DNA from 3 places in the Paenibacillus sp. NPDC058071 genome. Region 1 is predicted to be linked to each of the others. Evidence: a T-box and tRNA genes for the amino acid it is inferred to sense, from the RefSeq annotation. Region 1 holds a T-box; the other regions hold tRNA genes.
What was found. A T-box is a leader RNA that pairs with one kind of tRNA and senses whether it is charged. The one in region 1 lies ahead of leuS (leucine--tRNA ligase), so its partner is inferred to be a tRNA-Leu.
Positions count from the first base shown of each region.

Region 2: it has a tRNA-Leu gene. The T-box ahead of leuS (leucine--tRNA ligase) is inferred to sense a tRNA for this amino acid. The anticodon was not compared.
Region 3: it has a tRNA-Leu gene. The T-box ahead of leuS (leucine--tRNA ligase) is inferred to sense a tRNA for this amino acid. The anticodon was not compared.

Region 1 covers NZ_JBHVSK010000005.1:347,594-358,193, forward strand. The annotation lists gene ACFVTB_RS11245 (DEAD/DEAH box helicase) at 1-24, opposite strand, end outside; gene ACFVTB_RS11250 (YwbE family protein) at 153-350, shown strand; gene ACFVTB_RS11255 (hypothetical protein) at 364-675, shown strand; gene lplA (lipoate--protein ligase) at 753-1,745, opposite strand; gene ACFVTB_RS11265 (helix-turn-helix domain-containing protein) at 1,796-2,674, opposite strand; gene ACFVTB_RS11270 (alpha-L-fucosidase) at 2,822-3,778, shown strand; gene ACFVTB_RS11275 (tautomerase family protein) at 3,950-4,393, shown strand; gene ACFVTB_RS11280 (TetR/AcrR family transcriptional regulator) at 4,414-4,977, opposite strand; gene ACFVTB_RS11285 (RNA polymerase sigma factor) at 5,139-5,687, shown strand; gene ACFVTB_RS11290 (DUF4871 domain-containing protein) at 5,684-6,679, shown strand; T-box leader at 6,826-7,043, shown strand; gene leuS (leucine--tRNA ligase) at 7,114-9,555, shown strand; gene comER (late competence protein ComER) at 9,596-10,435, opposite strand.
Region 2 covers NZ_JBHVSK010000010.1:112,841-123,440, reverse strand. The annotation lists gene tlp (small acid-soluble spore protein Tlp) at 1-139, shown strand, start outside; gene ACFVTB_RS17580 (hypothetical protein) at 245-1,066, opposite strand; gene ACFVTB_RS17575 (Rrf2 family transcriptional regulator) at 1,359-1,781, opposite strand; tRNA gene ACFVTB_RS17570 (tRNA-Leu) at 1,948-2,034, shown strand; gene ACFVTB_RS17565 (aldo/keto reductase) at 2,093-2,284, shown strand; gene ACFVTB_RS17560 (M56 family metallopeptidase) at 2,274-3,578, opposite strand; gene ACFVTB_RS17555 (BlaI/MecI/CopY family transcriptional regulator) at 3,588-3,962, opposite strand; gene ACFVTB_RS17550 (GntR family transcriptional regulator) at 4,221-4,946, opposite strand; gene ACFVTB_RS17545 (sugar phosphate isomerase/epimerase family protein) at 5,507-6,436, shown strand; gene ACFVTB_RS17540 (carbohydrate kinase family protein) at 6,512-7,456, shown strand; gene ACFVTB_RS17535 (family 4 glycosyl hydrolase) at 7,456-8,832, shown strand; gene ACFVTB_RS17530 (hypothetical protein) at 8,934-9,149, opposite strand; gene ACFVTB_RS17525 (hypothetical protein) at 9,247-9,579, opposite strand; gene ACFVTB_RS17520 (xanthine phosphoribosyltransferase) at 9,661-10,230, opposite strand; gene ACFVTB_RS17515 (hypothetical protein) at 10,448-10,600, shown strand, end outside.
Region 3 covers NZ_JBHVSK010000010.1:127,176-137,775, forward strand. The annotation lists gene ACFVTB_RS17610 (MFS transporter) at 1-975, shown strand, start outside; tRNA gene ACFVTB_RS17615 (tRNA-Leu) at 1,171-1,257, opposite strand; gene ACFVTB_RS17620 (divergent polysaccharide deacetylase family protein) at 1,434-2,219, shown strand; gene ACFVTB_RS17625 (N-acetylmuramoyl-L-alanine amidase family protein) at 2,184-2,861, opposite strand; gene ACFVTB_RS17630 (YqzE family protein) at 3,056-3,253, shown strand; gene ACFVTB_RS17635 (hypothetical protein) at 3,244-4,185, opposite strand; gene ACFVTB_RS17640 (YqhG family protein) at 4,353-5,297, opposite strand; gene ACFVTB_RS17645 (DEAD/DEAH box helicase) at 5,290-7,116, opposite strand; gene ACFVTB_RS17650 (adenosylcobalamin-dependent ribonucleoside-diphosphate reductase) at 7,390-10,062, shown strand.

The sequences.
Region 1 (10,600 bases):
CATTGCGTTAAAATCGGTTGACATGGGTTGAATTTCCTCATTTCTTCTCGTACGTTTTGAAGTTTAGTATAACAGTTGTCTCTCCGATGTGCATCTTTCGGCTGCATATGCTATGCTGATTGCGATAAATAGAGGTGAAAGAAGGATGGGCAATGGATGGAACACAGCGTTCCGCGGTCAAACCGGGGCTTACGGTAGATATCGTACTGAAGCAGGATCAGCGAACGGGCAAGCTGACGCGAGGCGTCGTCGGCCAACTGCTGACGAACTCGAGCACGCACCCGCACGGCATTAAAGTGCGGCTGACTGACGGACAGGTCGGCAGGGTGAAAAAAATATACGAAGCGTAAGGAGAGCTGAAAGGTGGCTTTCGGAATTAAGCGAGCCGAAATGGAAGCATGGAAAAGCAAGGTGGCCCGCGGAGAAATCGCATTCCTGACGCATTATTGGCTAGATCCGCGCTTCCCGGGCGCAAAGACGGTAACCAAGGTTGGCTGCGCAGATCTTGCAAAGCTGAAAGACTGGTGCCGGAGCAACGGCTTGAATCCTAAATATATACATATGCGTACGGAATATCCGCATTTTGACCTGCTCGGACCGAAGCAACGGGAAATATTGCTGAAGGAACGGCAGATGGAGCAGCTGGAACGATTTAAGCTGTTGGAACAGCCGTAAACATTGCATGCCGATGCACGGCCAAATAAAAAAAGGACGACCAGGAGGCAACAGCTGCCTTCCGGTCGTCTTTTTTATTAAATAAGCAGCTCCAGCCACTGTTCCGCGGTAACCGGACCGAAATAAAAAGCCAGATCCGTATCGTCCAAGATCGCTTTCAGAGCGCCAGCGTCGTAACGGGCGCCAACCAGCTTCGCCGCGAATTCGGCGCTGTCGCCCCGTCCGAAAAAGTCGCCGTATACGGCTGCGCCAACGATAACGCCTTCTTCAACCTGCAGCCGGACGTCGAACGTGCCGGCGCCTTCGATCCGTTTCGTCTGGCGCATGTTAAAGGCCGGAGAACGGCCGTAGTTCCATTCCCAGCTGCGGTAGCGCTCGTCCGCCAGCTTGCGGACATTCGCCCAATCCTCTTCCGTCAACTCGTAATATGGAATGTCGTCCTCGCCCTCGAAGATCGATTCCATTATAAATTGCTTGAATTGCTCGACCGTGATCGGCTCGGCCAAAAATTCCGATATGTTGGCGACCCGGCTGCGGATCGATTTCGTCGACTTGGATACGTATTTTTCCGCGTTGACTTTCAGCGCCGAGACGACGTTTTCCATCTCCGAATCAAATAGCAGCGTGCCATGGCTGAACATTTTGCCTTTGGTCGAAAACTGCGCATTGCCGGAAATTTTTCGTTCCCCGACCTGCAGGTCGTTGCGTCCCGACAGCGCGGCATTTACCCCGAGTTTATGGAGAGCCCGGACGACCGGCTCGGTAAACTTTTTAAAGTTATGGAACGACTGGCCGTCATCCTTCATTATAAAGCTGAAGTTCAGATTGCCGAGGTCGTGATAGACGGCGCCTCCGCCTGATAGGCGGCGAACCACGTGAATGCCGTTCGATTCCACGTACTCGGCGTTGATTTCCTCAACCGTATTTTGGTTTTTGCCGATAATGATCGACGGTTCGTTAATATAAAACAGCAAATAATCATCCGTGTCCGGCAACGAGCGCAGAATGTACTCCTCCAGCGCCAAGTTGAGTGTCGGGTCGGTTAGGTTATTATTGCTAATAAATTTCATAGCCATTTTGCTATCCCTCCAATATTGCAATTGTAACCTAGTTTCGCTTTCTAATCCAAGCGGATGACCTGATATCGCTTCCGATACTCGCCGGGCGTGAAAGAAGTTTGGCGTTTAAACAGGCGAATAAAATAATTATAGTCCTGAAAACCGCATTGCTCCCCGATTTTGACCAATGACAGCTCCGAGTGCGTCAGCAGCGGCTTGGCGCGTTCCACCTGTAAATAATGTCTAAATTTGAGCGGACTCATCCCCGTATAATCTTTCAAGCACCGCGACAAATAATCAAAATGATAGTGCAGGTCCCGCTCCATCTGCGCGGAGTCGAAAGGGGCATTCAAGCGGTCCGCCAAGTAGGCGGCAACCTTCTCGCCAAGAAGACGGGAACGGGCTTGATGGCTGCCTGAAGCCATCCCTCTTTGCAATTGGACTAGAAGTTGACTGAACAGCGTTTGCAGCTCGAACGATCGGCTGGGCGTCAGCATGCTGTGCAATTGCAGCATTTCCGCCAACAGCGGCACGATGACTCTTAAATCGACGGCTGCGAATTTAGGGATTTCAATCACGGCGGGCGGGGGAGCGACGTCTTGGTTCGTCGTTTCCAGCAGCGGCTGCCGCCAGCTTTGTTTCTGGGCCAGCTTGGGCTGCGAGTCAGCAGGATATTGAAAATGGATCCAATAGACCTCGGTTTCCTCGTCGGTAGGACGGCTGCCTAGATGTCTTTTTCCCGGCTCAAGCACGAGCATCATTCCTTGCCCAACGTTGTACGGAACATCATTTTCTTCCATATATAAGGTGCCCTTGGTACATATGATCATGTCGAAGGCGTCGAACTGACGCTCGGCATGCATGACGCCTGACGGCCACAATACATAGCCAACGGTGGCGAGCAGAGGTAAGGGTGGAACTTGCATTTCAAGCACGAGCATCGAATCACGCCCTTTCAATAATGCAGAAATTGTACTATAGAATGTCGCTATTGTCAGCTGTAATAGGGGACGATTTCTTATAGTGTGGTAGATATCATAGGATGAAAATACAACAAAGAGAGGGTTTTAAGGTTGAGCAATCAAACATTGATCCAACGGCAGAGATGGTTTGTGAATCAAAGATGGGGCATGTTCATTCATTTCAATAGCGCCACCTTTCAATTTGCAGACTCCGAGATCATTGATTGGGAATACGATCATGAAAATAACGATGAGCCTCGGCGATTCGTCTTCGATCCGAAGAATTGGAACCCGACCCGGCTGGACTGTGCGCAGTGGGCCAAAGCGGCTAAAACGGCCGGAATGAAATTTGCCGCTCTGACGGCGAAGCACCATGAAGGATTCAGCCTATGGCCGACAACATACACCGACCATTCCGTCAAAAATGCGACGCTTCAAACGGATGTCGTTAAACAATACCTTGAAGCGTTCAGACAGGAAGGGATTGCGGCGGGGCTTTATTTTTCCGCATTGGACTTGCATCATCAAATCGGACGGAGAAAATGCACGCTGGAAGACAAGCAATTTATTAAAAATCAAATCACGGAGCTGCTGACCGGTTACGGAGAAATACCGTTTCTAATCATTGACGGCTGGAACGCGCCCTGGGGCGGCCCAAGCTACAACGATCTTCCGTTCGAAGAGCTCGATGCATGGGTGAAAGGGCTGCAGCCGCAATGCTTGCTGATGAATATTGGGTGCGAGTCGGGCATCGAGCATACCGATATCGCTTTCTTTGAAAATGCGGCCGGACAGGAAATCGGCGATGCCTTTAACGGACCGGGAGCGAGCTGCAACATTTTAACGAATACGTGGTTCTGGCGAACGGCGGACTCCGCGATGGAGCTTCGGACGGCAGAATGGGCGCTCGAGAAGACGGCCGAGTCGAATAGCCGCAATGTATCCTTTTTGCTCAACGGCGCTCCCAACCAGGACGGCTTACTGGACGAAAATATCGTTCGGCGCTTCAGTGAAATCGGTGAACGCTTCCGTGCGTCTGAGGATCTTGCAGACATTCCGGAAAATTGGCTGTACCGGTCCTGATAACGGCCTGTAAATGAAAGATAAACGCTTGCGAAATAGATCCGTTCATCTTGAAACGACGGAAATCTGTTTTGCTAGCGTTTTTTTTATTCGACGGTATTGACGATTATGACGACCGTCATATAAAATTATGATGGTTGTCATAATCGTAAAATAAAGGAGTAGATCAAGATGCCAATGATTGATGTTTATATGCCGGATAATCTGTTTCCGGTTGACGCGGACGACAAGCTGGGAACAGAGCTTGCGCTTGCTGTGCTTCGTGCGGAAGGCGTGGAGACGCCAGGTCCTTTTCATCTAAACAATACCGCTGTATTTATTCATCGTTTAAGTACTGGAGCTGTTCATACGGGAAGCGTCAATTCTGATAACAATGTTCGCATACAAGTCATTACTCCTCCAGGAGCGTTGAATCGGGATGGGCAAAAGACGTTTACGAAAGAGGCAACGGAGCTTATCGCCCGAGTTTCCGGAGATGAAACGCAGGCGCAGCGGACGTGGGTTATTTTAACGGAAGCGGCTGAAGGAGGCTGGGGGATTGGCGGAACGGCATTCGGCCAAGAGGAGTTTGCTGCTTTGGCAGCACAAGCGCTGGCGGCGAGAAAGCAACAATAATGGGTGCAGCAATTTAGGAGTTAGTTAGATCTGGCATTCTTAATGTCGATAAGCAACTGTTCGGCCACTAGTTCAAAAGAGTCCAGCGATTTTTGAGCGCGGCTGATCGCAACGGCGCCTTCGCATGAAGCAACAAGCAATGCTGCCATGCGGCGCGCATTATCCTCGTCCAGTCCGCCTCGATACAGCAGCTCGGACAAACGGCTGCTCCACTCGCGAAAAACAGCGGCAGCCCGGCTTAGCAGAGCATCGGAGCCGGATGCCGTTGTGACGGCCAGAATCGAGCATCCGGCCTGATAGGCGGAAGCGGTTAGCAGCGATCTCCACATGGCGATAAACTGTTCGGCCACCGTTTCGGCCGCTTGGTCCTCCAATGCGTTTAACAATTCGACCGCTTGGCTTCCTGCAAGATCGATCGCTTCCGCGATCAGTTGATCTTTTCCGCCGGGAAAATGGTGATAGATAGAGCCTCTAGGGGCTCCGGTAGCTTCAATAATTTCTGAAAAAGAGGCGGCATGAAGCCCTCGCATCGCGAGCAGCTTTATGGCGCCTTCAATCATTTTTTCACGAGACAGGCGAGGCATTTCAAAAACCACCTTTGGCATAAGTTCTACTCTATCCTAAAATGATATTTAATTGCCTTTCCTTTGTAAAGCATCCAACTACACCGTGACTATAGCATTTAAATTTTACATATTGGGAACCGAGCGGTCGGCTGCGGAGTCTATTCGATGGAGGTGAGCAGGTGGAAACGCATTATTTGACCCATTTGGCGGGCGGATACGACCGCAATCTCATATTGGAGCAATTGATGGATGAGTTCGGCCATGATGTGTGGAGCTATGCTTTTTTTCTAACGAAGCAGCGGCAGACCGCCGACGATATTGCCCAGGATGTATTTTTGGCCGCCTATGAGAGCCTTTACCGGTACCGGGGAGAAGGAACAGTTCGTGGATGGCTGCTCACTATAACGCGTAACCGCTGCTATTCCTTTTATAAATCCTCATACAAGCGAAAAACCGTTTTGGCACGCAACGTCGAGCCTATGGGTTCCGCACCCTCTCCTGAAGCGGAAGTGCTATTCCGGGAAGAGGCGAAGGAGGTATGGCTGCGGGTAATGGAACTGCCTGTCCGATTCCGGGAAGTGCTTATTCTCGACTACCGTTACGGCTTGTCCGTGAAAGAGATAGCATCAGTGCTGAACGTGACCGAAGGGACGGTCAAGTCGCGGAGCCACCGGGCGAAAGTGAAGCTGTCGCGCATGCTGGCGCACGGGGAGGAGAGAGGGCGATGAACGATCAAAGGGAGAGCGGCGATTTCTCGATTGAGCTTCAATTAAGAGAAACGCCATTCCGGGAGACGGCGCTGCCGGAGGAGCTGAAGACAAAAATTCGGTTGAGGGCGGCCAGAACGGTTCATAGCGAGAGCGGCGCGGTTCCCCCTGCGCGGCGCCGCTCCCGTTATACCGCATTAGCGGGTGCTTTAGCAGCAGCTGCGGCAGTGCTGTTGACAGCGGGCTTGTGGTTTTGGCAGGAGGGATGGCCTATGGGAAGCGGGCAAGTTGAAAAGAGAACCGCCTACATGCAGGACGGAATCGTGCGATTCGAATTGTTTCCTGGCGGCGAAGCGACAGCTGGCCAGCGGAACGGGCTGCTTATTGTATTTAAGGAGCCGTATGCGGTGTACAAAGACAAGGTGATAACAGTGAACGCCGAGCATGTGAAATCGGGGAGGGTCGAGAGGCTGGTAGAGAACGGCAAGCTGAAGGAGCCGGCTGAAAGCGAACAGGTCATCCGCTACGGCATTCCGGATGCCGGTTTGCCGCTAGGCGGCGAGTGGCGGGTTACGGTGGAGGTAGACGGCCGATTCTACGGCGACGCCGTTATCGATGTGCCGGACGGTTCATGGGAGGACAGTCCCGTGTTTTCTTCTCCGCCGCTCGCGGACGTCCGGGGGACCGAAGGCAGGCTCGCGTTGCTGGAGCACGGTTTCATAGCGGGTCAGCCCAATAAATATATGTGGCTGCTGTGGGGCGGCGAAGAAGAGTTAACGGGACGATTTGAAGCTTTCGCGGTCAAGAAGGGCTCGAATGATTTCATCGAACTGTTCTTGATGAACAGCATGGGGACTAAACAAACCTCGTATGCCGACCGTTATTTTCCATCTACGCTCATGCTTCCCGAACCGGGCCAGTGGCGGATTGTCGCTTATGTGGACGGGAAGCTGTTCGGCAGCATCGTCGTAACGGCAACGGAGCCGGTTGCGGGCGATATTCCGCCGTCTTAATATGTCGAGAAGCGAACGCGGCGGGGGAGCGGCGAGAAGAGGGGGGCGGAACGGGAAAGCTCTTTTCTCCTCTGGCATTAACCGCCTTGTTCTTCCTTGACAGGCGCGTTTCGCTTCATTATAATCAAACTAATCTTTTTAACGAATAATCGGCGTTGAAGAGGAGCAGTAGTGTCGAACGGCAAGGCCTAGAGAGCCGGCGGAAGGTGGAAGCCGGACCTGCATCGACATGAATCTCGCCTTGGAGCCGCGCGTCTAGCAGATGCGCCGTATATCCCGCGTTAAGGGTTCAAAGTGAGCGGAAGGCAAAGCATGCCGGAGGCTAACTAGGGTGGTACCACGGGATTGATCTCTCGTCCCTAGCGATTATACGCTGGGGGCGGGAGTTTTTTGTTTTTCAGACTAGCGACATACAATGAGAGGAAAGTGGAACGATGAGTCAGGATCAACAACAATACCACGGCTACAATCCGCTGGCGGCAGAGCCGAAATGGCAGCAATTTTGGGATAAGAACAAGACGTTCCAGACGAGAGAGGATGCGGGCAAGCCGAAGTTTTACGCGCTCGACATGTTCCCTTACCCGTCCGGCGCAGGCCTTCACGTCGGCCATCCGGAAGGCTACACGGCGACCGATATCGTATCCCGTTACAAGCGGATGCGCGGTTACAACGTGCTTCATCCGATGGGTTGGGACGCGTTTGGTCTTCCTGCTGAGCAGTATGCGCTGCAAACCGGCCGCCATCCGCGTGAAATTACGTTCGAGAACATCGACAACTTCCGCCGTCAGATCAAATCGCTCGGCTTCTCATACGACTGGGACCGCGAATTCAGCACGACCGATCCCGATTATTATAAGTGGACGCAATGGATTTTCATCCAGCTGTACAAAAAAGGACTTGCCTACGTGGCTGAAGTTCCGGTCAACTGGTGCGAAGCGCTGGGAACGGTGCTGGCCAATGAAGAGGTCATCGACGGCTTAAGCGAGCGCGGCAACCATCCGGTTGTCCGCAAGCCGATGCGTCAATGGATGCTCAAAATTACCGATTACGCCGAGCGTCTGCTCGAGGATCTGGAAGAGCTGGACTGGTCGGAAAGCATTAAAGACATGCAGCGCAACTGGATCGGCAAGTCGACGGGCGCTGAAGTGACGTTCGGCATTGACGGCAGTGACGCATCGCTTGTCGTGTTCACAACTCGTCCGGATACGCTGTTTGGCGCGACGTATTGCGTGCTTGCTCCTGAGAATGAGCTGGTTGCGCAAATTACGACGGACGAACAACGCTCGGCGGTAGAAGCTTATCAGGAAGCAGCGGGGCGCAAAAGCGATTTGGAGCGTACGGATCTCGCTAAGCATAAAACGGGCGTGTTTACGGGCGCATATGCGATCAATCCGGTAAACGGCGCGAAAACGCCGATCTGGATCGCCGACTACGTCCTGGCCGGCTATGGCACGGGGGCGATTATGGCTGTTCCGGGACATGACCAAAGAGACTGGGAGTTTGCGAAGCAGTTTGACCTGCCGATCATCGAGGTTGTGCAAGGCGGAGACGTATCGAACGAAGCTTACAGCGGAGACGGCGCGCATGTGAATTCGGAGTTCCTGAACGGGTTGAACAACGAAGAAGCTATCGCCGCTATGATCAAGCATTTGGAGGAAATCGGAAAAGGGCAAGGCAAAGTAACGTACCGCCTGCGCGACTGGCTGTTCAGCCGCCAGCGTTATTGGGGCGAGCCGATTCCGATTCTGCACCTGGAAGACGGCACGATGAAGACCGTTCCGGAGGATCAGCTGCCGCTGCTGCTGCCGGACGTTGACGCAATCAAGCCATCCGGCACGGGCGAATCGCCGCTGGCGAACGTAACCGAGTGGGTTAATACGGTCGATCCGGAGACGGGCATGAAAGCTCGCCGCGAGACGAACACGATGCCGCAATGGGCGGGCAGCTGCTGGTACTACCTGCGGTTCATCGATCCGAAGAACGACAAGGAAATTTGTTCGCCGGAGAAACAAAAGGAATGGCTGCCTGTCGATCTGTATATCGGCGGCGCGGAGCATGCGGTGCTTCACCTGCTGTACGCCCGTTTCTGGCATAAAGTGCTCTACGATATCGGCGTAGTCGATACGAAGGAGCCGTTCCACAAGCTGGTCAACCAAGGCATGATTCTCGGCACGAACAACGAGAAAATGTCCAAGTCGCGCGGCAACGTAATCAATCCGGACGACATTGTAGGCGAGTTCGGTGCGGACACGTTGCGTATGTACGAAATGTTCATGGGACCTCTTGAGGCGACGAAGCCTTGGAACACAAACGGCGTCGAAGGCACGTACCGCTTCCTCAGCCGGGTATGGCGACTGTTCGTTAACGAGGACGGAAGCCTGAACGCGAAGATCGGCGCAGACGGCGTATCCGATTCCTTCAAGCGGACATGGCATCGCACGATTAAGAAGGTAACCGAGGATTTCGATAATCTCCGCTTTAATACGGCAATCAGCCAGCTGATGATTTTCGTCAACGACGCTTATAAAGCAGAAGCGCTGCCTCGCGAGGCGATGGCGAACTTCCTGCAAATGCTGTCTCCGCTCGCTCCGCATATTACGGAAGAGCTGTGGGAGAAGCTGGGCGGTACGGATACGATCACGTACGAGCCTTGGCCGACGTTCGAAGAGGCTTGGACAGTCGACCAAGAGGTCGAAATCGTCGTTCAGGTGAACGGCAAAATTGTCGAGCGCATATCCATCGCCGCCGATACAAACGAAGCGGATATGGAAGCAATAGCGAAAGAAAACGAGAAAGTGCGCGAAGCGATCGAGGGCAAGACGGTGCGCAAAGTGATTGCAGTCAAAGGCAAGCTCGTCAACATCGTGGCAAACTAATACAAACCTAGAAGAGGTGAGCGGTCTATGGCTAAAGAAGCTATTGACCGTTCACCTCTTCGCCGTAAAAGGAGACAGCGACCTTGGCGACGTCTTCGTCGTACTTGGCGTGCGTCGTTTTAATGAGCCGGTTAAAAACGCCGCTCGTTTCCCGCCGCAGCAAATCGAGCGCTTGCGCCGTAATGCCTCCGGGCACGGCGACTTTGGCCTGCACCTCTCCCGGCGACAGTCCGCCTTCCGTCAGCAGCCGGCCGGTCCCGCTGAGCATCGCTCCGGCAACTTTATAGGCGTCATCGCGCGGTATGCCGGTTTCTCGAACGGCGGCTTCGACGAATTGTTCCAGCAAATAGCACATGAAAGCGGGGCCGCAGCTGGACAGGTCCGATACGATCCGCGTATACGGTTCGTCGATTTGCAGCGGACTGCTGATGCGAGAGAGCAGCGATTCCAATCGCTCGCGATCCCCCGCTTCGATTCGCCCTCCGTAAATGCACAGCGTCGCACCGCTTAGGATGACATTCGTAACGCTGGGGATAACTTTGGCGATTTTGCATGGCAGTATTTCTTCCAGATGCGAGATGAGCACCGGGCTCGTGATGGAGACGACGAGCTGGTCTGGGCGGATGAACGGCAGCATATCGTCGACCGCTTTCTTAAACTCCAGCGGCTTCACGCACAGGAAAATCAGGTCGCTGTTGGCCGCTACGGCCGCATTGGCATGCACGGCTCTCAGTCCCGGGTACCGCTCGGCGAGCGCTTGCGCCTTCGCGTACGTCCGGTTGCTTACGGAAATTTGCGTTGGGCGAAGCGCCTTGGCTTTAAGAAATGCTTCGACGAGCAGGCTGCCCATCGTGCCCGTCCCGATAAATCCGACATTCATAATAGGCCCTCCAATCCGTCATTGCGGCGAATCGTCATTTCACAATCCTATTTGGCCGCGGACGTTGCTCTTTTACTGTATTCAGATAGACTTGGCACATATGTCACCGGCCGCAGCCATTTTTATCCAGTCCTCTTTCGTAGTGCCGAGGGAAATCGAATTTGT
Region 2 (10,600 bases), on a different contig from region 1:
GGAGGCTCGAGACTATTTATCGGAGCATGAAGACGAGATTAGCCAATCCGACAAACAGTCGATCGAAGCGAAGAACGAGCGGCGCGAATCGAGCATTGAAGAGTTTTCTTCTGAGCTGCAGGACGAGACGCAGCAATAACGTTTTACAAGCGCCGCCTTTGGCCGGCTTCATCCAGCGATAAGCTGACATGCACAAAAAAATCCCCGCCGTTTCCAATATCGGCGGGGATTTTGTCGTACGGCCTTAGTAAGTTCCGATAGAGATACCCGAAGTGGAGGCATACTGCGAAGAAAGCACGACTTTATAATCGCCGAGCGGCTGGCTTGTTGCAATCGGAAACCACCCGCCGGTTGTTGAGCTTGGAGCGATTGCTGCCGTTGCGCTGCCAACGTATACATCACCGGAGCTTGTAATCCGATACAGCGTCATAAGCATTGTCGTGCTGGCTGTCGGATGGGGATTGGAAAAAGCGCCGCCGACCCGAATATTGCCGGACAAATTCGTTTGCGTGTAGGTCGCGCTGAACGATTGCGCCGTTACATTAACGGTCGACTGAGCGGATGCTCCCGAACCGTTCTTAGCCACCACCTTAATCGAATAAGTATGACCGTAATAAGCGCCGACCGAGAAAGTGGTGCCGGACGTGCTGCCGAGCAGCGACCCGTCCCGGTATACGTCATAGCTAACCGCATTGCTGGCGGTCCAGCTAAGCTCGATCGAAGTTGGCGTCGTCGTGTAGGAGATAACTGGGGCCGTTGGACAGCCAAGCGTCACAATCGATGCGGTCGAGCTGCCGTAGCTCGAGGATACCAGGAACGAGTACGGCGTGCACGGCGTCAAGCCCGTTACGTCCAGAACGTTATACCCTGCGCGGGAGTCCAAATAGACGCCGTTTTTGTAAATTTGCACAAAGCTCTCCCCCGGCTGGAACGTCCAGGTCAACCGGAGTGAAGTGTCCGTCACGTTAGTTGCTACGGCGTTCTGCGCTGCGTGCGCTGTTAGAACAGGAATCAAGGATACGACCAACACCAAACTTAAAAACGCTTTCATAAAACGGTTTTTCATTTCATCATACACCTGCCTTTACGTTATTTTTTCCCGGTTCGCCCGGCTTTCTGCCCAATGCCGCTTTACGGGACCGCTCTTTGGGCAAATCCCTCGACCACCCTCTTTTTTCTATAAAATGTAATTTCAAAATCAAATTACCATCTCCATCACTGCTCCGCAACGCGGCTTGCCCAATTCCATAAAATACAACATGTTTTCCGTTGAAGAACACATCCGCAGACGGATAACGCAAAAAAACGAGCCGCCCTCAAATCGCTTCGGACGCTCGTTTTTCATTCCTACATTTTATTTATGGCCGGTTTGCCAAATCGGTCGTAACCCGATCCAGCGTAATCGCGGCCAGTTTATTCTCCATCGCCTGCTGTGCTTCGTTAAAAACGCTTTCGAGCGACGCTTGGATATTCCGGCCGACGGAACATTCGGGATTCGGCTTCTCATGGATCGCGAACAAATCCTCCTGCCCCTCGGACTGCACCGCACGGTATATATCCAGCAGCGTAATTTGCTCGACCGGACGGGCAAGCACTGCTCCGGCAACTCCTGCGCTTGTATGCACAAGCCCCGCTTTGTTCAACATGCCGATAATTCTGCGGATGACGACCGAATTCGTATTGACGCTGCCGGCAATGTATTCGGACGTAATGCGGGTTCCTTTATTCAACTCCAGCAAAGACATAATATGCACGGCAACGGCAAATCGGTTGCTGTTCATCTAGCGTCCACCTCCCGGGCCGAACGACCGTTCCTGACGTTCTATCATGTGACGATTATAGTTACAAGCAGCAGGAATGTCAATGAGCCGAAAACCTCATTACAAAATTTATGCTTGACTATATCCACATAAAGATGATATTATATTTTTTGTTGACACAACACATGCGGTCGTGGCGGAATTGGCAGACGCGCTAGATTCAGGTTCTAGTGGTGTAACAGCCGTGGAGGTTCGAGTCCTCTCGACCGCACCATCTTACAAATGAACAAGCTCTTGAATTGTCCTAGGACAGTTCAGGAGCTTTTTTTGTTATGTTTGAAAATGACACGTTAAAAGTGATTGCCCGCCATCTTCAAAAGACGATTGGACAAGTTGCATTACACTGGCATTTAAACCGCAATACCATCATCATTCCAAAGTCTTCGAACCGTGCTCGAATCAAGGAAAATAAAGATATATTTATCTTTTTGGCGCTGCAGCCATTCCACGTTTTTACTGGCTGAGTGACCTTACCTCACGAAGCGAGAAATGACCCAATTTCTTCGAGGCTTGTTTTTGTTGTTCTTTAGTAAGTAAACGGAAAGGAACCTTTTCCGTCTCTGGGTTTACAAAGACAACGTCTCCTTCCACGTTCAAGTAATAGTACGCCATTTCCTTTGTGACAAGCTTTTGCTGCTCAGGCGTTAACGCTCCAAACGTATAATCGTGCTCGTTCAAATCAGCGAAGCTGTTTTCATTATAATCGGGGTAATCAGGAGCAGGTATGTTGTTTAACACAGTCCCTTTAATATCCGGCGTGTTTTTTGCTGCCCATACAGCTATGGAACAGCCGACAGCTCCAATGACAATAAGGATTGCTGCCGACATCATCACAGAACGCTTTTTCAGCTTCCTTACGTTCAGCATCATCGATAATCTCCTTTTTAATTGCTTTCCATCGGCGGACAATGAAGCGCAAAAGTTGACAGGCAATTCCTTTGAGCCGATCATAACATTGAGAATCGTTTCGCCGTATCTTTTCCGTTCGGCATACGACATTTCCTTCACAACTTCTTCATCGCAAGAAAACTCACTCCACATATGAATATCTCTGCGTAACAGATGAACGAAGGGGTTAAACCAATGCAAGGCGCTGGCAAGCAAAACGAGCATTTTTACCCATAGATCCTTCCGCTTCAGATGTACAAGCTCATGTTGAATAATCATGCTTAATCCCTCGTCGACTCGACTACCCAAAGGAAGCAAAATAGTTGGCTTCAGCAATCCGACGAGAACGGGGCTCCTGACAATAGAGTTAAATGCAAGCTGTACGTTTTCACGAATCCCAAGCTCCCTTTTTTGCAGAGCGAGTTGTTTAACCGCAGTACTGTCCTCGGGGGCAGGCACATTTGTACTTTGAATTCTCTTAATGAACCTCCTGTAACAAAAGATATGCCAACCGCCTAAGGACAAAACCCCAATCCCCCATACGCACAAAATGACCAATGTCATCTCAGCAGAGATCGATAGCCCCGAAAACAAACTTGCTAAGCCTTGAACCGATTCTTCTTGGGTGAACGCAGATGCTATTTCGGGTAGAGAAGCGTTTAATCTTGGTTTTGAAGTAAAATGTCCCATATGCATATTTATAAGAAAGGACACAGGTAATAGATAAGAACATAAGGCCAATTTGCTCATGATGAAGTGCCATCTTGCGGAGAAAATATGAGGTGAGAGGAGCCGTAGCAAAAGTATACAGATTACGACCGTACTGCCCGCAACTGTAAGCGTGATAAGCAGTTCCAGATATGGTCTCATAGGCCGCCCCTATTTCTCAGAGAACCATTGCTTTAATTCTGCAATGTCTTCCTCTGAAAGCTTGTCGCCGTCATACAACGCGGAAATCAAATTTTTTACGGAACCCTGGTATAGTCCGTTCAACACATTTTGCGTTTCCCACAGTTTGTAGTCTGCAGGCGAAAAACAAGGAACATAAGAATTAGTCCGACCGTGTCGCGTCGCGATTAAAGCTTCCTTTTCAACTAAGCGTGATAAAAAAGTAGAGATCGTTTGTGCCTTCCACTCCCTACCCTTGCGAGCGAAAATACCCAATAGCTCCGTTGACGTCACGGGTGGCTCAGACTTCCATATCACTTCCATGAGTTCCAATTCTGTATCAGATAATTTTTGAACAGGTTTCACGGTGTACACCTCACTGTTGATTGCTATGCGTCCATAACAACCTAATCACTACATAATGTAGTAATTAAATACTACTACATCATGTAGTGATTGTAAATAGTTCCCTTAAAAAGAAACTAAAAGAAACCCGATTCCTACCACAACTTCGATCAAATAAAGGAATCGGACTTTAACAGCGATCGGAAGAACCCTCTGCCACGCAGCATTGCCACGCACTAGGAGTCATTTTTTAGGCCGGATTTACAAGTTTGCTTCCACCTATTTCATCGAACGCTCCATCGTAAACTTGAACCGGTCGCCGCGAACGATTCCTTTGGAATACTCGATGGGCTGATCTTTCTCGTTGAAGGTCAGCGATTCCAGCGAAAAAGCGGGCGATCCAGGAGCAGTCTCAAGCCTGTCGCTGATCGTTGCCTCAATAAGGACCGGTTCGATAGACTCCACTGTGCGATGGATGTTCACTTCGTACTTGGTGCGCAACAGATCGAACAGAGAGCCCGAACAATCATCGTTTGCAAGACCCGGGGCTATCCGCCAAGGCAAATAGGAAGTGACGTATTGCAAAGGCTCGGAATCTGCAAAGCGCAGACGGACCAGCTTGACGACCGGGTCCTTCGCCTCAAGATGCAGCGTTTCAGCCAATGCCTCATCAGCCGGAATGACAACAAGCTCCAATACTTCCGAATGCGAGCTTAACCCGAGGTCCCTCATTTGCTCCATAAAGGTTCGTATTTCCCTCGTCAGCGATTCTCGAATTTTAGGTTTGGCAACAAACGTCCCCTTCCCTTGCACACGCTGGATATGCCCTTCAACTTCAAGCTGCTGCAGCGCCTGTCTAATGGTGGTGCGCGAAACCTCATGCTCCTGACAAAGCTCCGATTCGGTCGGCAGCTTGTCGCCCACCGCATAGACGCCCGATTTAATGAGAGCAAGCAATTTTTCTTTTACGATTATATATAAAGCCGCTCCTTGCTTCCCTTCCATTGTTACACGCCTTCCCCTCGTTTATGAATTCCAATCCCTCTATAAAGGTCATGACAAATTTAAATGGTATTTGGATTGTTCCTTTTTATTTTAAACCGAAAGAACGGATAATGACAACTGCAACTATAAAATTATAGATCAAACTTAAAATCAATACTTGACGAAAAAGGTGAGTAAAGCGAAGGGTCAGAGGGATTCTGGAGAAGCGATAGTGTTTGCTTTTAAAGCCAGATTCCTACCGCATATCTCTATAAAATAAAGGAATCAGGCTTTAATGGCGATCGGAAGAACCCTCTGACCCGCAGCGCTTTCCCTCACTTAAAGTCCAGCACTGATTCCGGTTTTGAGCCGAGATTATTCAATTTAGAGGGTCTTTCCCCCGACGTTTATGTAAAAATGCAAAGAGAGGATTGACAGGGACTTGTAGTGATAATACAATAAATTTGTAGTAACAACTTAGAATAATAATTAAAACCACAAGCTTATTACTACAATTCACCTTCGACCGTACGGAGCGATGGACTTGCTTACAATTTTGCAAACAAGGTGGGAAGTGCCGAATGAACGTAAAAGGAATCGGAATCAGCTTGAACGCCGATATGGTGAACGGCGATCTGACCGCTTTAGAGACGCATTTGAGATATATTGCGGATGCAGGGTGCGATTATGCCGAACTGATTATGCACGGCCTTGATGTCGTCATCGACGGAAATGTGCATCCAAGGCGGCTGGAGGCGGTTCTTCAAGTATTGCGTCAATTTAAGCTCAGCTATACGCTGCATCTTCCATATGAAATGAATTTGATGTCTTTGGAAAAAGGCGAGGATTACTATCGCGGTTTTAAAGCCGGAATTGAGCTCGCCGCAGCTGTAGGCATCGATACAATTGTATATCACAGCTCCTACGCCGTACTGACCGAAACCAATCTTGACCATTATTTCGCTAAATACGGAAAAATGAGCCGGGACCGGCTGTTCGCCATCCTGCTCGGGGAAGACGCCGACCGATTGCGGCAGCTTGGACATCTGGCTGGACAATCCGGCATCCAAATCGGAATCGAGAACAACATCTGGTACGATATTAAAACCGATTATACGTACGGGCTTCATCCAAGGGATACCGTAGAGCATGTCAGACGAATCGGCATGAATAATGTAGGGATGACTTTAGATATCGGACACTGTTATTTGACTTCTATAGCCTACAACTATCCGTTCAAGGATGCGATTCTCGCTGCTCTCCCTTATGCGAAGCACCTTCATGTACACGACAATTTCGGAAAGCTGAAAGATGCCGGCAGCTATATGAGCAATTTACCGTACGGATACGGCGATTTGCATCTTCCGGTAGGCTGGGGCTCGATACCGTATGACGAAGTATTCGAGTGGATTGCGGACTACAAGGGGATTGTAAATATGGAAATCGAATTCCGGCTTTATCCTCATTTTAAAGAGTCCACTGTCGATATGAAAAAGCGATTGTCCCGATAGACGAGTCCAACCAGGTTAAAAAACCGTTTGCCGTCCGGAGCCGCCGGCCTACACCTTACTAAAGGAGAGTGAACGATGGAACGATACGATGTGCTCATTTGCGGCCCTATCTTTACAGATTTGATCTTTACAGACGTTTCGCGCATGCCGTCGCCGGGCGAGGAAGTATTCAGCCAAGGCTTTGATATCGCATGCGGAGGCAGCGCCTATATTACAGCCGTTTCCTTGGCGCGGCTAGGAATCAAGGCGGGCGTACTGGCTCCGCTCGGAGACGATATTTTCGGCGGCTTCGCGAAAGAGCAGCTGCACCGGGAAGGTTTGACTACTTCGCTTATTTATCCGGCGGGAGAATCGTTCCGCCAAGTTTCCGCCGCTGTCAATTGTGCGGGAGACCGGGCGTTCATTACCTACCAGGACCCGCTAGAGAATAACGGCTATATCGCCCATGTCCTGGAAGTGCTTGACCGCGTCGAAACGGAAATGTTGATCGTCAACGCGCGGCCCGAGTTCGCCTCCGTTATTCGAAAGGCCCATGACAAAGGAATGACCCTCGTGCTGGATCTCGGCTGGGACGATGAATGGATTTACAGCGAGGAGCTGAAGGAGCTGCTTCGCATGGGAGATTGGTTTACCCCTAATCTTCCGGAAGCGCTCGCCATTTCGGGCAAGGACCAGCCGGAAGAAGCGCTTCAGATGTTGAGCGGTTTAGTCACGACGCCGATCATCAAGCTCGGAAAAGACGGCGCAATGTACAAAGCGGATGACGGAATCCGCTATGTGCCCGGCGCTCCGATAGACAATCCCGTCGACACGACCGGGGCGGGCGATAACTTTTTGGGAGGACTGCTTGCGGGGATCCTTAAAGGCTGGTCGCTCACCGATGCTATCCGGCTCGGCAACTATTGCGGCGCTCAGTCCGTGCAAGGCATAGGCGGAAACGCGAACTCGCCTGCCTGGGAGCAGGTCGAATCCGAATTTCAACTGAACAATCATCATAAGACCTTGGGGAGGAAACAATAATGAAACTAGCTATACTAGGCGGCGCGGGAATGCGTACAGCCCTACTTGTAAACGGATTGATCCGGCATTCCGAGGAGCTTCACTTCGACGAGGTAGCTCTGTTTGATAACGACGAGCAGCGTTTGAGCATTATGGGCGGTTTGTCCAAGTATGTCGCAGAAACGAAAGGCGCGGCGTTCAAGGTCACGTTTACGACTGATATCCGTGAGGCGGTTAGAGGCGCCGACTTCATTTTCTCAGCGGTGCGCGTCGGACAGGAAGAAAGCCGGGTTCACGATGAACGCGTCGCCTTGAAGCACGGCGTACTGGGACAAGAAACGACCGGTCCCGGAGGATTCGCAATGGCGCTGCGCACGATCCCGGTTATGCTCGAATACACGAAAATTATTAACGAAGTTGCGCCTAATGCATGGCTGCTCAACTTCAGCAATCCGTCCGGCTTGCTGGCGCAAGCCATGAACAATTACGGCCACTGCAAAGTAATCGGCATATGCGACGCTCATGCGGGAATGAAAAACGCGCTCAGCAAATTTTTGCAGGTGCATCATTCGCGGCTGCAGGTTGATTATTACGGCCTGAATCATTTGGGCTGGATACCAAAGGTATACTTGGACGGCGTCGATCAAATGCCGGCATTGCTGGACCGTTTCGAGGAGCTCGCGAAGTCGGCTCATGTGTTCAGCTTCTTCGAGCCCGAATTGATCCGCAACATCGGGATGCTCCCGAACGAGTATTTATATTACTTCTACTACCACGATCAATCGGTTAATCATATTTTGAAAACGAATGAGACGCGGGGCGAGCAGATCGTACAGCTGAATCGTCCGCTTCTGGAGCGTATTGCTCCGCTCGTCCGCGAAGGAAAGCTTGCGGAAGCATGGAAGGATTATAACGAAACGCTCGATAAGCGCTCCAGCACGTATATGTCGAAGGAAACATCCGGACAGCTGCACAACATTCATGAAAACGAAGCTCCGGCTCACAGCCAATTCGAAGAAGAAGGCTACGAAGGACTTGCCATCAATGTCATTAAAGGCATTCATTTAAATAAGCAGCAGGTGCTTACGCTGAATGTGCCGAACCGAGGCACCATTCATGGTCTTAAGGATGATGATGTGGTTGAAGTGCCTTGCCTCGTTAATCAGAACGGACCTACCCCGTTGACAGTAGGCGAAGTATCCGATTTGGCTATGTCTCTGATTCAACCGATCAAAACGTACGAGCGCCTGACGGTCGAAGCTGCCGTAAAAGGAGATTATCAGGCGGCGCTGAACGCGCTCACCGTGCACCCGATGGTGCCGTCCTTCACAGTTGCCAAATCGATTCTCGACGAATACTTGCAAGTGCATAAGCCTTATTTGCCGCAATTTCAATAAAATAATGAAAAACGGGAAAGAAGCCTCGATGATGGCATCATCGAGGCTTCTTTCCCGTTTCATAGTTATATCGTGTACGTACAATGTGCGATTATTGCCGATCAGACCTCGAAGGCGCTTCGCTCGCTTGACGCCAGCTCATAGCGGTAGCTTCTGCTCAGCTTGATGACGCGGCGGCTCGCTTTGCGCAGGACGACCGTTTCGTCGTCCCATGCCACGACGATGCCAATAACGTCGTTCGCCTCCATCCCGTCGCGGACGGCCCTTACTAGCTCCCCGCTCAGCCGATATTGATCCAATTCTTCTTCGCTAATCATAGGCTTGTCCTCCCTTCTGTTTATCACTTCAGCTTTTCCCGTATGTCGAAAAAAACCTCAACAGCCCCTAAGGCCGTTGAGGTTATTGCTAATTACTCTAACCGACGTGTTTCTTGGACTCCGATTCGTTCGTCTCCGTCTCGTACCATTCATCCAACACTTTCGAGGACATCACACGTTTCGCGATGTATTCCGCCTGACGTTCAGTAAACGCGCTGCGCCACTCGAGCTCGATTTCCTCGCTCAGCTTCACGATCGTCAACAGCTCAGACCACGCGACATAACGCTTATACCAGAAAAATTGCGGATGCTCAATCATATAAGGATAAAGATCATCGAATTCGGTATGCTTGCAATCGAGCGCCCGTTCAAAATGAACTTTCGCATCAAGAAGCTTCTCGCTCATGAAATCTGCAGACAAGTTCCCCATAGCTTATGCCTCCTCTCGGTCACTTACGTCATATTATATGCTATAATTCCGAACGAGAAAAGAGCATATGTCTGGAACATGTTACTCAAACGTAATTTCTCCGCCTGCCAGCGAGGAAATTTTAACAAGCGGCTCCACCCGAACGCCCTGCTCACGCAGCGTTCTTCCGCCTGCTTGGAACGATTTCTCGACCAATATGCCGAGGCCGACCAAATGCGCGCCGGATCTTTCAATAATTTTGACAAGCCCACGCGCTGCATCGCCGTTTGCAATAATGTCGTCGATGAACAGCACTTTGTCGTCGCTCGTTAAATATTGCTTGGATACCAGGATGTCAGTAACCATCCCTTTCGTGAAAGAAGGCACTCGTTCGCAATAAGCGTCCGGATCGGCGATAAGCGTCTTTTTGCGGCGGGCGAATACTAGCGGAACGCCGAGCACATACGCGGCGGCAAATGCAGCCGGAATGCCCGAGGATTCGATTGTCAGCACCTTGGTAATCTGTTCACCTGCGAACCGTTTCGCAAATTCATGGCCGATCTCCATCATCAGCGCCGGATCGACCTGGTGATTGATGACGGAATCAAGTCGCAACACGTCATTCGACAGCACCATTGCCTGTTGTAAAATTCGTTCTTTTAAAATATCCATCCCATCTTCATTCCTTCCGCCAAAAATCCCTTTTCGTTAAGTTACCATAGGAACGGCAGCAAGCGCAACCGTTCGAGAGCATCGTTCAGCGAGCAAATGCAAAAAAAACAATGGCAATTTCCAAATAGGAAGAAACTTTTTCCATTTTCGTCCGTCTACTATTATATACAATACTCGCAGCGCCAGGTCGGCCTGCGCAAGGAGAGCTGAGACCGATATGACAAAATTCAAATCGAAACCTTATAGGGGAGCGAAATGGGCGGCGGCTCTTACGCTCGCCTTGCTGGCAGCCGGCTGCCAAAGCGGCGTTGAAAAAGAACTGCCGGCGCTTACCGGCAACATGCCGGAAGGGCAAACCAACTCATACTTG
Region 3 (10,600 bases), on a different contig from region 1:
CTGATGCTGTCGGCTTTAGCACTATTTTTTATAGGGAACCTGATCACGGTCATAACGACCGGCTATGGCATGCTGTTAGGAGCAAGAGTTATTTTGGCGATCGGTACAGGGGTATTTATGGTCGTCGCCCTAACTGTTGCGGCCAAAATTGCTAATCCTGGAAAGCAGGGCGGCGCTATCGCTACGGTTCTCTTGGGCTTCAACCTCTCGCTTATTCTAGGGGTCCCGCTTGGACGGATCATCGCAGGCGCGCATGATTGGAAAATCATCTTTACGGGTATTGGATTGCTCACCTTGATTGCGATGCTGGTTATTCTGCTGTCGATTCCGAAATCGGAAGGAGAGGCTCCCGTGCCTATTCGCGAACAGCTTGCCCTGTTGAAAAGTCCTCGAATCACTGTCGGGCTTTCCATCAGCTTCTTCTGGATCTTGGGATATACGATTCTATATACCTATATTACGCCGTTTCTTCTGGATGTTACGGGGATGAGCGAGCGGATGGTCAGCATCGGGTTGTTTGCATTTGGGCTGGCCAGTCTCATTGGCTCCCAAGTGGGCGGCTATGGTGCAGATAAATGGGGAATTCCCCGCACGATGATTGGAGCATTGCTCCTTCACTCCGGGATCTTATTTTTACTGGCGGCGTTCGCCCATTCGTCCATGGTGGTTTTACCGTTGCTTATGCTATGGTCCTTTTCCGCTTGGTTGAGCGGGCCGGTTCAAATGGGTTATTTAATGGGCATGGCTCCGCAAGCTTCGGGGATCATTTTAAGCTTGAACAATTCTATCGTCCAGCTGGGCATGGCTGTAGGAGCTGTAATCGGCGGCGTCGTTGTGGAGGGCCTCTCGCTTACGGCAGCCGGTTGGATTGGCGGAATTGGCGTTGCGCTTGCACTCATTCCAGCTATTATTTCATTATCCATGAGTCGCCGTTCTGCATTAGCGGAACTAACACTGAGCGTAACCGATAAATAACAATCGGAAGCTTAAACCGGCTTCATAATACAACAAAGTATGGAGCAGCTCATGCGTTGGAAATAAGAAGAAAATCCCTCCTGTTTATAGACCCAGTTCTCTCGGGTCTATAAAACAGGAGGGATACTTTGTTGTAGGAAAACAAAAAAGGCTCTGAACCGCAATAAAGCGATCAGAAACCTATTGTTAACGAGATGGTGCGGTCGAGAGGACTCGAACCTCCACGGCTGTTACACCACTAGAACCTGAATCTAGCGCGTCTGCCAATTCCGCCACGACCGCATGTCAATCACGATCCTTATCGTAGCACGGCAGCTGAAGACAAGTCAAGCTTAGAAAACAAAGTTGCAAAATTCAGCATATTTTCCCTTGGATGGACAAACAATGAATAGACATGTTCGATTTAGTTGGGGGTGCTGTTTTTGAGAAATGCAGGCAAAGCATTATTTTTGCTTGGGATGCTGACGGTTTGCGCGTCGATTCCGGCAGGCGGCGTTCGATTCGCTGTTGCGGCTGAGCCCGTCTCCGAGCCGGGAAAGCAAATGGCTATCGTCATCGACGATTTCGGCAACGGCAATCCGGGAACGCAGGAAATGTTGAAGCTGCCAGTTAAAATTACGGTCGCGGTCATGCCTTTCATGCCGAAAACGCAAAAAGACGCAGAAGAAGCGCATCGTCTCGGTCACGACGTTATTGTCCATATGCCGATGGAGCCGAACAAAGGAGCAAAAAGCTGGCTTGGTCCAGGAGCTATTACAGCCGATCTTAGCGACGAAGAAATTCGCAAGCGGGTCGAGGAAGCGATCGACAATGTGCCTTATGCAATTGGCATGAACAATCATATGGGATCGAAAATAACGGCGGACGAGCGCATTATGCGAATTGTGCTGACCGTCTGCAAGGAACGCGGACTATTTTTTCTAGACAGCCGGACAACATTCAAGACGGTTGTGCCGAAGATGACGAAGGAGGTAGGCGTTCCGCTCGTCTCCAACGACGTTTTTCTGGATGACTTATATACGGAATCGCATATTTCCAAACAAATCGGCCTCGCCCGAAAGCATCTTGAGTCTCATGACAGCTGCATCGTTATCGGCCATGTAGGTCCGGCAGGGAAAAAGCTTGCCGCCGTGCTGTCCCAATCGATACCGTCCATGGAATCGGATGCGCATATAACGTTCACGAAGCTGCCGGGATTGCTGGCGCCATTAATTGGCGATCCATTTATACTGCCGAATCCCTGAGGCGATCGCCGATGCAATTTGCAGCTGGCGTCGCGGATCGGTCAACATCGTCCGGTCCTCCTCATTGCTGATGAAGCCCATCTCGACGATGACAGAAGGTTGGTCGACTCGGCGCAGCAAATAAAACGGCTTGCCTTCTTTCGGATAAAAGCCCGTATCCTGCTGCCGGTTCAGCGCGTCCTGAATACAGAACGCAAGCAGGGCGCTTTCGCCGTTCTCCTGATGCAGAACGAGCGGGCCTTTTTTGGAGCGATTTTTCGTCGAATTCACATGCAGGCTGACGAGCAGCTGCGTATCGATTTCATCTGTCAATTGCCTGCGCTGCGATAAATCCCGGCGATGTCGAGAGCGGCTCAAATGCCAGCTGTTCTCGTCGCTAAGCGCATAATCGCCGGTCCGGTTAAGTACGGAAGGGATGCCTTGGCTGTTCAGAAGCAAGTAAAGCTTTTGCGCAATCGCCAAATTGATGTCCTTCTCAAGCGTATCTCCGACTGAAGCGCCGCCGTCGATTCCGCCGTGTCCGGCGTCGATTAGAACGGTAGCCGACGGTACGGCCCATCCGTCTCCTTCCGGCGTATGGGCCAACTCGTCGGGAGCGGGAGCGGCGGAGTAGGCGGGCATTCCGTTAAACAATTGCAGCATCGCCAATAATAACGAAACAGACAGCCATCTAGTGGTTATCAAAATGAGATCCTCCTCTGTACGATCAAGCTTGGCCGGTTTTAACCGTAACGCCTCATCGTTATCGTGGCTTTTTGAAGGAGAACTCATTCATGTTTAAGAATAACGCAGCGCGGGCAAACTGAAAGCAATCAATCACAAGGGAGGGGTTCGGCATGGCAAGCGGCAACGACCTGATCAAATATATGACGGTTCAAGTGGTCCAATATATGGAGACGCCTAGAGCCGAGCGTAAGCAGGCCAGAGCATCGGCGAAAGCCCAGCGCGAGCATTGGCTGACCCGCTGGTTCGGCGTAGGCGCAATGAGCCTGCTCATTTGGCGGCGCAGCAAACGGGAAGAAAATCAGTCGTAAAAAGCGCCGAATTCCGTAAGCAGCGCGAGCGGAACGAAACGTTTTCCCGTCTCGGAATCGTCGCTTTCCAGCGCGGCGTACACGACATTGTTTTCCCAGCGATGGAAACCGGTAACGGACCATACGTATCGCATTTTATCGTCGAAACGTTCCGACGTATAACGAATTTGCCGTTTTTCCTCCAACGCTCGAACGATAGCTTTTCCATTGGAATCGGCAGACAGCGGAACGGCGTTGGTTAGCCACGGAAGAAGGCCGTACGGATCAAAGGAAGAGTTGGATACAGCGCGGGCGAGCTTTGCCGCGGGAGGTACAACAGACAGAAGGGCAGCCGAGCGCTGCTCTTCTTTTTTGTATAATTTCAACCATTGGTTTTCGGTCAGAGGCAGCGATTCACCGCTCATGGCGTCGGTTAGAAGAATGGAGCCTTTCGCCGGCTTGTTTTTCCATACAGCTAGCAACGGATGCAGGTACAAAGGGGAACCAACCGACTCAGATGTCTCCTCTGTGCCGTTCGTCGCTTGCGCCACTCCTCGTTTACGTGTAGCTTCGTCGTACAAGTATTGGCCCAAACCATATTCTTCGATTGCGTAACCGCCGCCTTCTTGCACGGCTTGCACGACGATATAACCGATAACTGCGCCTGTCGGCTGCTTCACCAAAACGAGCCAGCTGTGTGTGCCCGGACCTAACGCCGTTATTTCCGGCTGCGCTCCTCGCCATGCTTTAAATCCGGGCTGCTTCGCAATTTCGGCGATCCAGCCTGAGGCATGTACGGCAAGCTCTGTCTGACGGTCTGAAGAGGAAACAGAAACATGAGCAGCGGTGAGCTTGTCCGCGTGAGCTCCGGATGCGTTGCCCGCAGCCGCAAGCAGAGGGGTTAACATTAATAAAGCTGCCGATAGCAGCAGTCGCTTTGCGTTCGCGTTCATTGGAATCATCCTTTCGCCGTATGATGGAGCGGATAGCGCCGCAGGGACGGCGCCATGCCTACATTGTAGCCGGACAAGCCCGGAAAAGCTGTTGGTTTATGTCGCGCTTGCTACAATTCGTACCGCACTAATTTTGACGGATCGGTTCGAACCGCGTCTGATTGGCTCTATTCGATGCCTGCCAAATGAAAGATGCCGCAATTAATGGCGGATGCGCGCACCCGAGGCTCATACTGCCATCTCGTTTCCTGCTGGCGCTGCCGGTATTGATCCTCGATCGCTGCCTTGGCTGCCTCGTCCACGGCATGCTTGAGCTGCGGCTCGTAGTAGGAATGGATACGCTCCAGTTCTTCATCAAGTCTCGCGGCGGCATCGGTCGCCCATCCATAGTCGTAAGCTCTCAGCTTTTTCTCTAGCGTCTGTTCCATAATGCTGAGCGCCTTGGCATGGCTGATGCCGTTTCTCGTTATATGGACGTTAGCGGGGAGCCGCGGCGTCAGCTTGAGCGACAGCAGCCGGTCATGAAAATGCTCCGTGCAAAAACCGGTTGCTAATGAAATTCCGAAGCTGTGAATTTCCTCTCTTTTACGGTCGCTTGCGAATTCAACCTTTACGTTTACGCCCAGCCATGCCGTATAAGGGGTCGAATGAAAAGGCGTTGTATTCCGTTTATCCGGTTCTTGGAACATATTAACGAAGCTGCCGATCGTTTTTGCCGCTTGAAACAGCTGCTCCAGCTTACGGGAGCCGAAATGCAAATCCTCGCGGGGCATCCGTGTTTGACTGGTGTTTAAGTTGCCTTGCAAAATGCCGTATGTTCGGCTGAGCGCGGCGTCAGCGGCTGCCTCCTGAGGTGAAGGAGCGCCTGATCCAGGCTTCGGGCTTTCAGCTTCGTCGTATTTTTGCTTGTCGGTTACGAATAGGTAGGTCATCGTTTCAGGCGGGGCGCCGGTCCGGTCAACAAAGCCCCAATAGTATGGGCGGTTCGTTAGTTCCCGGTCGGCGGCAGGCGATAGCTTGACTGTAATATGAGCCGGCGATTTTTCCAAAATGGCACAATCGGCCGCCTCCAAATAGCGATGCACGAATTTATGAACCTGTTTCTCATTCACGCTTTATTTCCACCTTCCGTCCCAGTGCCGTCATTTGCGATAAGATCGTAGCCGGTTTTTCACCCGCTTGGCTTTCATTTGTTTCGTCTGCAGCTTCGTTTCGCAGCTTAGCTAAAGAGGAGCCAAGATCTTGCATTTGGGCGGCCAGATCGACTCCGCTTCCGCCGGATTGCAGCAGAACGCGAGCAAGCTGCTGCTCCAGCGAGCCTTCCTTCTCGAGTTTTTCCAAAATTAAATCAAGCTCGCCGATGACGAGTTCGAACAGGTTGATTTTCTCATGCAGCAAATTGACGATATGCTCCTCGATTGTGCCCATTGTACATAGGTTGTAAATGTGGACGTCTTCCGTTTGCCCGAGCCGATGGACGCGGCCGATCCGCTGCTCGACCCGCATCGGATTCCACGGCAAATCGAAATTGATCATATGGTGGCAAAATTGCAAGTTGATGCCTTCGCCGCCCGCTTCCGTCGCGATCAGCACTTGAGCGCGGCCGCGGAACAAATCCATCATCCAATCTTTCTTGCCGCGGTTCATGCCGCCTCGATAGGGGACCGCGACCAGGTTGTTGGCGCGAAAATATTGCAGTAAATATTCCTGCGTCGCCCGGTACTCGGTGAAAATGATCACCTTCTCGTTCATCTGCCGGACCAGCTCTATCGTTTTCTCCGCTTTCGTATTGGCTTGAATATTGCGAATGAATTCGACCAGCTCCCATATTTTCGCGCGGACGGGAGAGTCCTCGGCCGTTTTCTTAAACAAATTGACGAGCGTTACGAATACGGCGTCACGGCTGCTGCATACTTCCCGTTGTAAAGTAACGAGCGACAGCATGCTGCTAAGATCGCCGCCGCTTTCGTCATAACGCTCTTTGACAAAACCGGTAACCGCGTCGTAAAGCGCCTTTTCTTCAGGCGACAGCGTGAGTGGAATATTTTTGACATGCCGCTTTGTGAAGGCGATGCCTCCGTCGCCACGGCGGTTGCGGATCATCACGGTAGACAGCGCATCCTGCAGCTGGTCTTCGTTTTTGGGCAGCCGCTTGTCGACGACGAATTTGGACGCGAAATCGCTCTGCCCGCCCAGTTGTCCCGGCTTTAGCAGCGTAATCAGGTTGTAGAGCTCGTCGAGATCGTTCTGCATCGGCGTCGCGGTGAGCAGCAGGCAATATTTTTTGCGCAGCTGGATAACGAATTGATAGTTGGTCGTCTTTTTGTTTTTCAGCTTATGCGCTTCGTCGATAATGATCATGTCGTAGTCGTGACCCAGCACGATCTCCCTGTGCGGGTCGCGTTTGGCCGTATCGATGGAAGCGACGACGATGTCGCTTTGCCAGTGGTATTCTTTTTTTTGCGCGACGGCGGCGATGCCGAATTTTTGATTCAACTCGCGCACCCATTGGAGCACGAGAGAGGCGGGGACGAGAATGAGCACTTTGCGGACAAGTCCGCGAACGATATATTCTTTCAGCACCAGACCGGCTTCAATCGTTTTGCCAAGTCCGACTTCATCGGCGAGTATGGCTCTTCCGCCCATCTCGTGCAGTACTTTGCGTGCGGTGCTGAGCTGATGGGGCATCGGCTCCAAAGCGGGGAGCGTCCGCATGCATTGCAGCTGTTCGAAGCTTTCGACCCGCTTCGCTTGTTCGGCCTCCATCGTCAACTGGTACATTGTCCAATCGTCCCAAGCGCCGTTTTTGGCGATTCGGCTTTGCAGCTCCTCGAACCACGAACGGTCGCATTGCAAATCCACAAGCGGATGCAGCTTGCGTAAGTGAACGGAGGAATCCGAGCTGTCGGTCGGGCGGTTTGTAGATGACAACAAGTGGTGTGCAGCCCCTTTCTGGCAAAAAAGCGATAGATAGGAGTAGTATGGCCCTAATGCCGTTTTTTCATAAGATAGCGTTCAAATCGGCGAGCGGACAAGCTAGAGGACGAATGCGGGGATGTAAACGGGATTATTTGGCTGAAATCGGCCTAGAGCACACTTTTAATCAATATGTAGTATAGTATAATGGTATTTACACACAATATATTGATTATTGTTCATATAGTAAAGGGATGTCTGAGATGAGGGAATGGGAGGAAACAAATCGTGGATACGAAAAAAAGGAATCGTTTATCCGGCCTTAGCGAAAAGATCTTTTTGGATCGTTACGCCTGGAAAAACGCCGACTCCAACGCGGCTAAATTGGGAGACACCGTGCTTGTGCTAACGAAGGACGACCCGAAGTTCCCGGCCAAAGAAGTCGGGGAAGTGATCGAGCGGGAAGGGCAAACGGTTAAGGTTCGCCTCCGCAGCGGGGAAACGGTAGACGCTGATGTCGAGAAGCTGACGCTGACCATTGAGAAATCGCCGGAGGAAATGTGGGGCCGCCTTGCCGCGGCAATGGCGGGAGCGGAGGAAAGTGCGGACAAAAGAGAGCTGTGGACGGAACGCTTCCGCTATATTTTAGACGACTGGAAGCTAGTTCCGGGCGGCCGGATTGCGGCTGGAGCGGGTGCAAGCGAGGAATTGACCTTATTTAACTGTTACGTTATTCCGTCGCCGGAAGACAGTCGAGGCGGCATTATGAAGACCCTCTCGGAAATGACAGAAATTATGGCTCGTGGCGGCGGGATTGGCATTAATCTGTCGTCGCTTCGTCCGCGGCGCGCAATAGTAGCCGGCGTAAACGGTTCTTCGAGCGGCGCGGTTTCCTGGGGCGGGCTGTTCAGCTACACGACGGGGCTGATTGAGCAAGGCGGCAGCCGTAGGGGCGCGCTTATGCTGATGATGAATGACTGGCACCCGGATGTGCTCGATTTTATTACCGTCAAACAGACGATGGGACAAGTGACGAATGCCAATCTGTCCGTTTGCGTCAGCAACGATTTTATGAGAGCGGTGAAAGAGGACCTGGATTGGGAGCTTGTATTCCCGGATACAAAGGATCCCGAATATGACGAGCTGTGGCGCGGCGATCTTGAGGATTGGCGCAGCCGGGGCAAGAAGGTTGTGCATTACAAAACGGTGCCGGCACGGGAAATTTGGCATACGATCATTGAATCGGCATGGAAGTCGGCGGAGCCGGGCGTCGTATTTATGGAATACTACAACCAAATGTCCAACAGCTGGTATTTCAATCCTATCATCAGCACCAATCCCTGCGGTGAGCAAGGCCTTCCCGCGTGGGGCGTCTGCAATTTGTCGGCAATCAATTTATCGCGGTTTTATGATGAAGCGAAGCATGACGTTGATTGGGAAGAGCTGTCGAAAGTGACGCGGTGGTCGGTACGATTCCTGGACAATGTAATTGATACAACGCCGTACCACTTCGAGGAGAACGAGAAAAACCAGAAGCGGGAACGCCGCATCGGTCTCGGCTCGATGGGACTAGCGGAGCTGATGATTAAGCTTGGCATCCGTTACGGCAGCGCAGAATCATTAACTTTCCTGGATAAGCTGTACGGGTTTGTTGCCCGCGAGGCGTATTTGGCTTCGACGGAGATAGCGGCGGAGAAAGACTCTTTCGAAGCATTTGACGCCGAGAAGTTTCTGCAAAGCGGCTTTATGCGCAATATGACGGGCGAGTTCCCGGAAATCAGTGAAGCGGTGCGGAAACGCGGCATGCGGAATGTCACTGTTATTACGCAAGCGCCGACGGGCAGCACTGGAACGATGGTCGGCACCTCCACCGGCATCGAGCCGTATTTTGCCTTCGAATATTATCGTCAAAGCCGCCTAGGCTATGATAAGCAGCTCGTGCCGATCGCGCAGGAATGGCAGGACGCTCATCCCGGCGAGGAGCTGCCGGATTATTTCGTAACGGCGATGAATCTATCAGCGAAGGATCATATTCGCGTCCAAGCGGCTATTCAGCGCTGGGTGGACAGCTCCATCTCGAAGACGGCCAATTGCCCGAACGACTTCACCGTCGAGGAGACGAAGGAGCTGTATGAGTTGGCGTTTGATCTCGGCTGCAAAGGCGTAACGATCTATCGCGACGGCAGCCGCGACGTGCAGGTGTTGTCGACGAAGGAAGAGGAGAAAGTGGAAGACTCCTCCGATATCGCTACAGCGACCACCGCCGCTGACGAATCCGCACAGGCTGATTCTGATTCTGATTCTGGCGTGACCTCGGAGCAGCTGGAGTCCGCCGCTCAGGCCGCCGTGCTTGATAAGGCGTACAAACGCCGTCCGCAGGTGCTGCGCGGCGCGACGTACAAAATCAATACGCCTTTCGGCATGGCCTACATTACGATCAATGATATAAACGGGACGCCAGGCGAAATATTTCTGAATGTCGGCAAAGCGGGTTCCGATGTATTCGCTATGGCTGAAGCGCTCGGGCGGGTATGCTCTTTATTCCTGCGCTACGGGGATCACGGCCACAAGGTGGAATTGCTCATCAAGCATTTGAAAGGCATTGGCGGCTCCGGCGCAATCGGCTTCGGCGTCAACCGCGTCGAATCGATTGCCGACGCCGTCGCTAAGGCGCTGGAGATTCATCTCGAAAGCGCAGACGAGCAGGCAGCAGCGAGCGAAGATGCGGTAGCAGCGTCGTTGCCGTCTTCGTCCTCGGCTGAGCCTGTAGGGAAAGCAGTGCTGCAGTCTGCGACTCCGGCCGTGCCTGCGCCTGTGCTTGCTCCAGAAGCGGTCATTGACGGGCTTAAGCAAGGCGAGGTCAGCTCTCGCGATCTATGTCCATCCTGCGGATCGGCAACGCTGCTGAACATCGAAGGGTGCAAGGAATGCACGAACTGTGGATATAGCAAGTGTAATTGAAATCTAGGCATAGTGGTATGTTAATGCATGATGCGATATTCCAAAGAGATAATTAGAAAACAGAGCCCGTAAACCCGCGTGGCTTGAACACGAGCTCGGCATAGATGCAACTATCGACTATAAGGCTGGCGAATTGGATGAGCAGTTAAAGGAGAATTGTCCAGAGGGTGTAGACTTGTTCTTCGACAACGTAGGCTGGCACATACTTAGAAGCTGCATTGGACGCAATGAAGTTTGGTGGTCGCATCATCCTTGGTGGGAATGCGTCTCAGTACGACTGCGATCACCCATGGGTCAGTCCGAAAGGCGTGCCACTCTCCATAATTTTGAAAAATCTTACCATGCAAGTTTTCCCGTATGGGGCCTACAGCCAACTCTTCAGCGAAGCAGAGCGTAACCTAATGGTTCGAATCGCGGCATGGCCATGGTCCGCGTCTGAGAACCCAGACATTAACCAAGTCCTATGCACCTTGCCATTTTCCTACTGGCTCAGGAGACACTGTGCAAGACAGATCAAGAAAGCAGCGGCAGTCTAGGA